2 regions of the Arthrobacter sp. BG3 genome follow, and region 1 is predicted to be linked to the other one. Evidence: predicted binding sites of a transcription regulator. Region 1 holds the regulator's gene; the other holds the start of a gene.
The links. The regulator LexA, encoded in region 1, represses DNA repair genes until DNA is damaged. The targets are predictions, from matches to a motif close to TCGAACANNTGTTCGA.
Positions count from the first base shown of each region.

Region 1 (3,403 bases):
GATCCGTTCGAGGGCTTCGAGGAAGGCTGTGGTTTCCGTCTCAGTCCCGGCCGTCACGCGAAGGTGCCCCGGGATGCCAACGTCCCGGATGAGCACGCCGGCATCGAGCAGGCCCTGCCAGATTTCCTGCGGGTTGTCGAGGCCGCCGAAGAAGACATAGTTGGAGTCGGAGGCGGCCGGCTTCAGTCCCATCCGCTGCAGTTCAGACACGATCCTGTCCCGCTGGATCTTGATGTCCTCGACGTCGGCCATCAGCGCCACCCGGTGGTGCAGGGCCGCCAGGGCGGTCGCCTGGGTGATGGCCGAGAGGTGGTACGGGAGCCGGACCAGGCGCAGGGCGTCCGTCACCTCCGGCGCTGCCGCCATGTAGCCGATGCGTGCTCCGGCCAGGGCGAAGGCCTTGCTCATGGTCCGCGAGACGATCAGCCGTTCCCGGCCGGGCAGCAGGGTAAGGGCGCTGGGCGTGCCGTCATGGGCGAACTCGTGGTAGGCCTCGTCGACGATCACGATGGTCTGGCTGGCTTCACCGGCCGCATAGACGGCTTCCACGACGTCCAGGCCAAGCCCGGTTCCGGTGGGGTTGTTCGGGGAGCAGAGGAAGACGATGTTCGGCTGGAGTTCGCGGACCTGGCGGGCGGCGGACTCGGCGCTCAGGCCGTAGTCATCGGTGCGGACGCCGGCAAGGTACCCGGTGTCCGTGCCGGCAGCAAGCAGCGGGTACATGGAGTATGTGGGAGGGAAGCCCAGAGCGGTCCGGCCGGGGCCGCCGAAGGCCTGGAGGATCTGCTGGAGAACCTCGTTGGAGCCGTTCGCGGCCCAGATGTTCTCTGCACCCAGCCCGTGCGCAAGGTATTCCGCCAGGGCCCCGCGCAGCTCGGTGAATTCCCGGTCCGGATAGCGGTTCAGGCCGGCCGCGGCGATCGTGACGGCCTCGGTGATGGCGGCGCGCACGTCGGCGGGGACACCATGGGTGTTCTCGTTGACGTTGAGCAGGATGGGGACGTCCAGCTGCGGGGCGCCGTATGGCGTCAGGCCGCGCAGATTCGTCCGGAGGGGAAGTCGGTTCAGGCGCTCTAACTGGTCAGTCACTTCACTAGTTTAAGTGAGATCGCTGCGGGCCCTGAAACTGTGACGGTTGGACTGCCCTACTTGGACGGGATGAAGAGTGCCTGGCCGGGCACGACCCGGGCGGCCTCAAGGTTGTTCAGCTCGATGATGTCGGCGACGACGTCGCGGGGATCCCGCTCCGGCGCCACGGTCGCGGCGATGGCCCAGAGGGATTCACCGGGCTGCACCGTGACGCTGACGGCGGGGGTCGGAGTCAGTCCGGCGGCGGACTCGGCAGCCTTGGCGGGTGCATTGAAGAAGCCGCTGAACGAGAGGATGAGTGCGGCCAGCAGGATCAGCGGCACACCGATGAAGACGAAGCGTCCCCGCCGGGTAAGCCGGAGCGGCGCAGCCTTGGCCGGCCGTGCCTGAGTTCCGCTCCCTGCCGGGATGTGCCCGCTGACGGCGGCACCGCCGTCGGGCCGGCCGTAGTTGCCGAATGCGTCGCGGCCGAAAGTGTCGTGAAACGCGCTTGATGCTGACATGAACTGAGCCCTCCTGGACCATACTGTGCCGCCCGGCGTACTCCACATACGCGCCGCCAACCGGCCTAACCTTCGAACAAAGAACCGAACGCCGTGCTGTGCCCGAGCAGTGTCAGACTAGAACACATATTCGAACCTTGCCTGTTCAGTTTTAGCACTTATTGACGAACATTGTCGAGACTCGCTAGAACAAATGTTTGAAAATGCTGTGCGGCTGGCCTACGTTTGAGTAAAAGAACAACCGCTTCTGCAGTTGATCAGCAGGGTCTGACATTTCAGGCCGGAAGTTCCCGGCAGCTGCAGCCACGGCGGCCGGGCGGAACGGAAAGGCGTTGGCGAACATGGCAGCACAAGCCACTGGCGGCAGGGCCACGCAGCGGAGCCCGCAGGCAGCCCGGCCACCCAAGAGCCTCACGGTCCGGCAGAAGAAGATTCTGGAGACGATCCAGCGCTCCGTGACGGACAACGGCTACCCGCCGTCCATGCGCGAGATCGGCGACACGGTCGGACTGGCCAGCCTGTCCAGCGTCACCCACCAGCTCTCACAGCTCGAAAAACTCGGCTATCTGCGGCGTGACCCCAAGCGCCCGCGCGCCATGGAGGTGCTGATGCCGTTGACCCTCGATGAGGGAACCACCAAGATTTCCGGGGTGGAGAAGTCCAGCGGCCTGCGCACAATCGGCGGGCTGTCCGTGTCGGACCTGGCCAGCGCCACCGATACGGCCATGGTTCCGCTCGTGGGCCGCATCGCCGCCGGCGGCCCGATCCTCGCCGACCAGGTCGTCGATGACGTTATGCCCCTGCCCCGCCAGCTGGTGGGCCACGGTGAGCTCTTTATGCTCCGGGTTGCGGGCGATTCGATGATCGACGCCGCCATTTGTGACGGTGACTGGGTGGTGGTCCGCCGGCAGGGCGACGCCCTCAACGGCGACATTGTCGCCGCGCTGCTGGATGACGAGGCAACAGTCAAGACGTTCCGCCAGCGCGACGGCCACACGTGGCTGCTGCCGCAGAACACCCAGTACGAGCCCATCCTCGGCGACCACGCCGTCATCATGGGCAAGGTCGTCTCGGTGCTGCGCTCCCTGTAGAGGGCAACGGGCGGCAGCCCCGAGAACCTGCGCGCAAGGGCCCCGCCGGCATTGGACGGGGCCCTTTCCGCGTTGCTGCCCGGGTGCCGGGACGGCACAGCCCCTGGTGCGGGTTTCCGGCCGCTGCGGGATTACCGGCTGCGCAGCTGATATGAGTTGAGTTAGTCCTTCCCAAACACCTCCGGAGATGTCAGGACGGGATGTATCAGATTCCCTTGGGGCCCGGACGCAATGATCCGCGGGGCCCTCCCGATACCTTCGGAGGTGTTTGTTATGTCTGTTCAGGCCTTTGCGGCCACTGATTTCCCTGTGGTTGTCGCTGTGGATGTCGGCAAGACGGTGGTTGCGTTGTCGGTCACCGATGCGGGCCGGCACCGCTTGTTGGGTCCGGTGGATTTTGAGATGACCGGCCCGGGTCTGGAGGGGGTCCTCGGGCTGATCAGAAGCAGACTGGCGGGCGCGGATGGTCCGGTGAAGGTCGGGATAGAGGCTGCCGGGCACTATCACCGGCCGCTGCTGGGACCGTCCGTGTGGCCTGCGGGCTGGCAGGTGCTGGAGCTGAATCCGGCGCATGTCGCTGAACAGCGCAGGGTCCAGGGACGCAGGCGAATCAAGACCGATGCCTTGGATCTGGAGGCGATCACGGAGCTGGTGCTGGCCGGCCGCGGCATCGAGGTCGCTGACCGTGAGGCCGTGATCGGTGAGCTTGGCGCGTGGGCC
Region 1 covers NZ_CM155270.1:590,941-594,343, forward strand. Annotated here, with positions in the region: gene AC1MFL_RS02675 (histidinol-phosphate transaminase) at 1-1,089, opposite strand, end outside; gene AC1MFL_RS02680 (LysM peptidoglycan-binding domain-containing protein) at 1,146-1,592, opposite strand; gene lexA (transcriptional repressor LexA) at 1,934-2,683, shown strand; partial or broken gene AC1MFL_RS02690 (IS110 family transposase) at 2,957-3,403, shown strand, end outside.

Region 2 (3,403 bases), 1.1 Mb from region 1:
GCCAGGTGCTGGCCCGCCCACAGAAACAAAGACCCGAACGTGCCGAGCGTCATTCCAGTCTAAAGGGAAAAGGTTACGGCGCGGTGCTATTGACTGTTACGGATCCATTCCGGATCAGCGTCCTGGCCCAGCCCGTCCTCCGGGTCCGTGGCCTCGTCGTCGACCCGGAAGAGTTCCAGCGGGTCCTGCGCGAAGATTCCGGGCGGCACTGCGAAGCCCAAGTGCGTCCAGGCAGGCGGGAGTGCGATCCTCCCCCGCGGGGTGCGTCCCAGCAGCCCCTCACGGACGAGGTACGGCTCGGCGACGGTTTCCACGGTTTCGGTCTCTTCGCCGACGGCGATGGCCAGGGTCGACAGCCCCACCGGCCCGCCGCCGAACTTCATGATGAGGGCCTCAAGGACGGCACGGTCGAGCCGGTCCAGGCCTCGTTTGTCGACCTCGTACATGTCCAGCGCCGCGGACGCGGCCCGGGCATCGATCTGCTCGATCCCGTGCACCAGTGCCCAGTCGCGGACCCGGCGCAGGAGCCGGTTGGCGATCCGGGGCGTGCCGCGCGAACGCCCCGCGATCTCGCTGAAACCGGCGGAATTGACCTTGAGGTCCAGGAGCCCGGCGGACCGCCGGAGCACGAGTTCCAGTTCAGCCACGGAGTAGAACTCGAGGTGGCCGGTGAAACCGAAACGGTCCCGGAGCGGCCCGGGCAGCAGGCCGGCGCGGGTGGTGGCACCCACCAGGGTGAACGGCGGGAGTTCCAGCGGGATCGCGGTGGCACCGGCACCCTTGCCGACGACGATGTCGACCCGGAAGTCCTCCATCGCCATATAGAGCATTTCCTCGGCAGGCCGGGACATCCGGTGGATCTCGTCGAGGAAGAGCACCTCCCCTTCGGAAAGCGAGGACAGGATCGCCGCCAGGTCCCCGGCGTGCTGGATGGCCGGTCCGCTGCTGATCCGCAGCGGGGCGTTCATCTCGGCCGCGATGATCATCGACAGTGTGGTCTTGCCCAGACCGGGAGGACCGGAGAGCAGGACGTGGTCCGCGCTGCGGCCGCGCATGCGCGAGGCCTCCAGGACGAGGGAGAGCTGTTTGCGGACCCGGTGCTGGCCGACGAAGTCGTGCAGGTTCTTGGGCCGGAGTGCGGCCTCAATGACCCGCTCCTCCGGTTCCTCCCCCCCGGCGACAATCGACGGCTCAGCCACGGGCGCCTACCCTGTTCCCGGCGCGGGCGCCGTCCTGGCCCAGCCAGCGGAGGGTGGCGCGCAGGATCTCGGCGACGTTGCCCTTCTCGGCCAGTTCGGGTGAATCAGCAAGTGACTTGTCGATGCTGGAGGTGGCGTCCTTCTCGGACCAGCCCAGGCTTGTCATGGCCGCAACGACCTGCGGCTTCCAGACTGCTTCGGAGGATGCCGCCGGCGCCGGGGTGCCGCCGGCGGTGCCGTGCGGCACCAGCTTTCCAGCCAGTTCGAGCACGATCCGGCCGGCTACCTTGGGGCCGATGCCCGGCACTTTCGTGAAGGCCTTGCCGTCGCCGGAGTGCGCCGCAACGCGGATCGCTTCGGGCTCGTGCACGGCCAGGACAGCCAGCGCCAGCCTGGGTCCGACGCCGCTGACGCTGAGCAGGACGTCGAAGACCTCGCGTTCGTCGTCACTGCCGAACCCGAACAGGGTCAGGGAGTCCTCGCGCACGATCAGGGAGGTGAAGAGTTTCCCCTCCTCGCCGGTGCGGAGCCTGCTGAGGGTCTGCGGCGTGGCGTTGACGCTCATGCCGGCGCCGTTGAGGTCGATCACGGCGGAGGACAGGCCGACGTGCGCTACGGTTCCGCGGAGAAAACTGATCAAAGCCGGGCTCCTGAAAATTCAGCTGAAAGATAGAACCGGGAAAGACCGGACTATCCGAACATATCTACGAATACCCTACCAAGTTCTACTTCAGGACAGCCGGACATTCAGCGTGCCCGGCGCGCTTTGGCTTCGGCGTCCGCCCAGGCCCGCTGCGCCGGGGTCAGGGACAGGCTCCCCGGCCCGGTGGTGGCTGCGCCCTTGCTGGGTGTCCCGATCCCGGCCCGCCACGCGTGGGTAATGGCCAGCGCGAGGGCGTCGGCGGCGTCGGCCGGCCGTGGCGGGGCGTCGAGCCGGAGGATTTTGGTCACCAGCTTGGTGACGGCATCCTTGTTGGACGTTCCGCTGCCGGTGACGGCGGCCTTGACCTCGGACGGGGTGTGCAGCGCCACCGGGATGCCGCGGCGGGCGGCGGCGGCGATCACGACGCCGGAGGCCTGGGCAACGCCCATCACGGTGCTGACGTTGAGCTGGGAGAACACGCGTTCGACCGCAAGGACGTGGGGCTCGTACCGGTCCAGCCATTCATCGATCGAGGTGGCGATGACCAGCAGTCGCTGGTCCAGGCTTTCCTCGGGTGATGTTCCGACGACGCCGAACGCCACCATGGTGGCGCGGCGGTTTTTTTCGACGTCCACGACGCCGATCCCGCAGCGGGTGAGGCCCGGATCGACGCCGAGGACGCGAAGGGTCACTCGGCTTCCAGTGCGGCCTGCACTTCGTCGCTGAGGTCGGCGTTGCTGTAGACGTTCTGGACGTCGTCGAGTTCCTCGAGGGCGTCCACGAGCTTCATGAATTTCTTGGCGGCGTCGAGATCCAGCGGCACCTGCATGGAGGGCACAAACTCGGCCTCGTCGGTGTCGTACTCCATGCCGGCGTCCTTTAGCGCATCGCGGATGGCCTGGAGGTCGGTCGGTTCGGAGTGGATCTCGAAGCTGTCGCCGTTGTCCTTGACTTCCTCGGCGCCGGCGTCGAGGACGGCCATCAGGACATCGTCCTCGGTCAGGCCGTTCTTCGGCAGCGAGACAACGCCCTTGCGGGAGAAGAGGTAGCTGACCGATCCGGGGTCGGCGATGGTGCCGCCGTTGCGGGAAATGGCGAGCCGGACCTCGGAGGCCGCACGGTTCTTGTTGTCCGTGAGGCATTCGATCAGCAGCGCGGAGCCCTGCGGACCGCGGCATTCGTACATGATCTCGGTGTAGTCCACGACCTCGCCGGTGAGGCCGGCGCCGCGCTTGATGGCGCGGTCGATGTTGTCAGCGGGAACCGAGGTCTTCTTGGCCTTGGTGACGGCAAGTTCCAGGCCCGGGTTGCCGGCCAGGTCGGGGCCGCCCATGCGTGCGGCAACTTCGATGTTCTTGATCAGCTTGGCGAACGACTTGGCCCTGCGGCTGTCGAGGATGGCCTTCTTGTGCTTGGTCGTTGCCCATTTGGAGTGGCCTGACATGCTTTACGCTTCTCCTCTGATCATTCGAATAAACAATTCATGCACGCGCTTCTCCCCCGTCACTTCCGGGTGGAAGGAGGTGGCCAGCAGCTTGCCGGAACGCACAGCTACAATTCT
Region 2 covers NZ_CM155270.1:4,011,490-4,014,892, reverse strand. Annotated here, with positions in the region: gene ruvB (Holliday junction branch migration DNA helicase RuvB) at 87-1,199, opposite strand; gene ruvA (Holliday junction branch migration protein RuvA) at 1,192-1,839, opposite strand; gene ruvC (crossover junction endodeoxyribonuclease RuvC) at 1,947-2,534, opposite strand; gene AC1MFL_RS18125 (YebC/PmpR family DNA-binding transcriptional regulator) at 2,531-3,286, opposite strand; gene pdxT (pyridoxal 5'-phosphate synthase glutaminase subunit PdxT) at 3,290-3,403, opposite strand, start outside.
Region 2: the regulator LexA is predicted to act here: its motif matches at 1,894-1,909, upstream of ruvA (Holliday junction branch migration protein RuvA).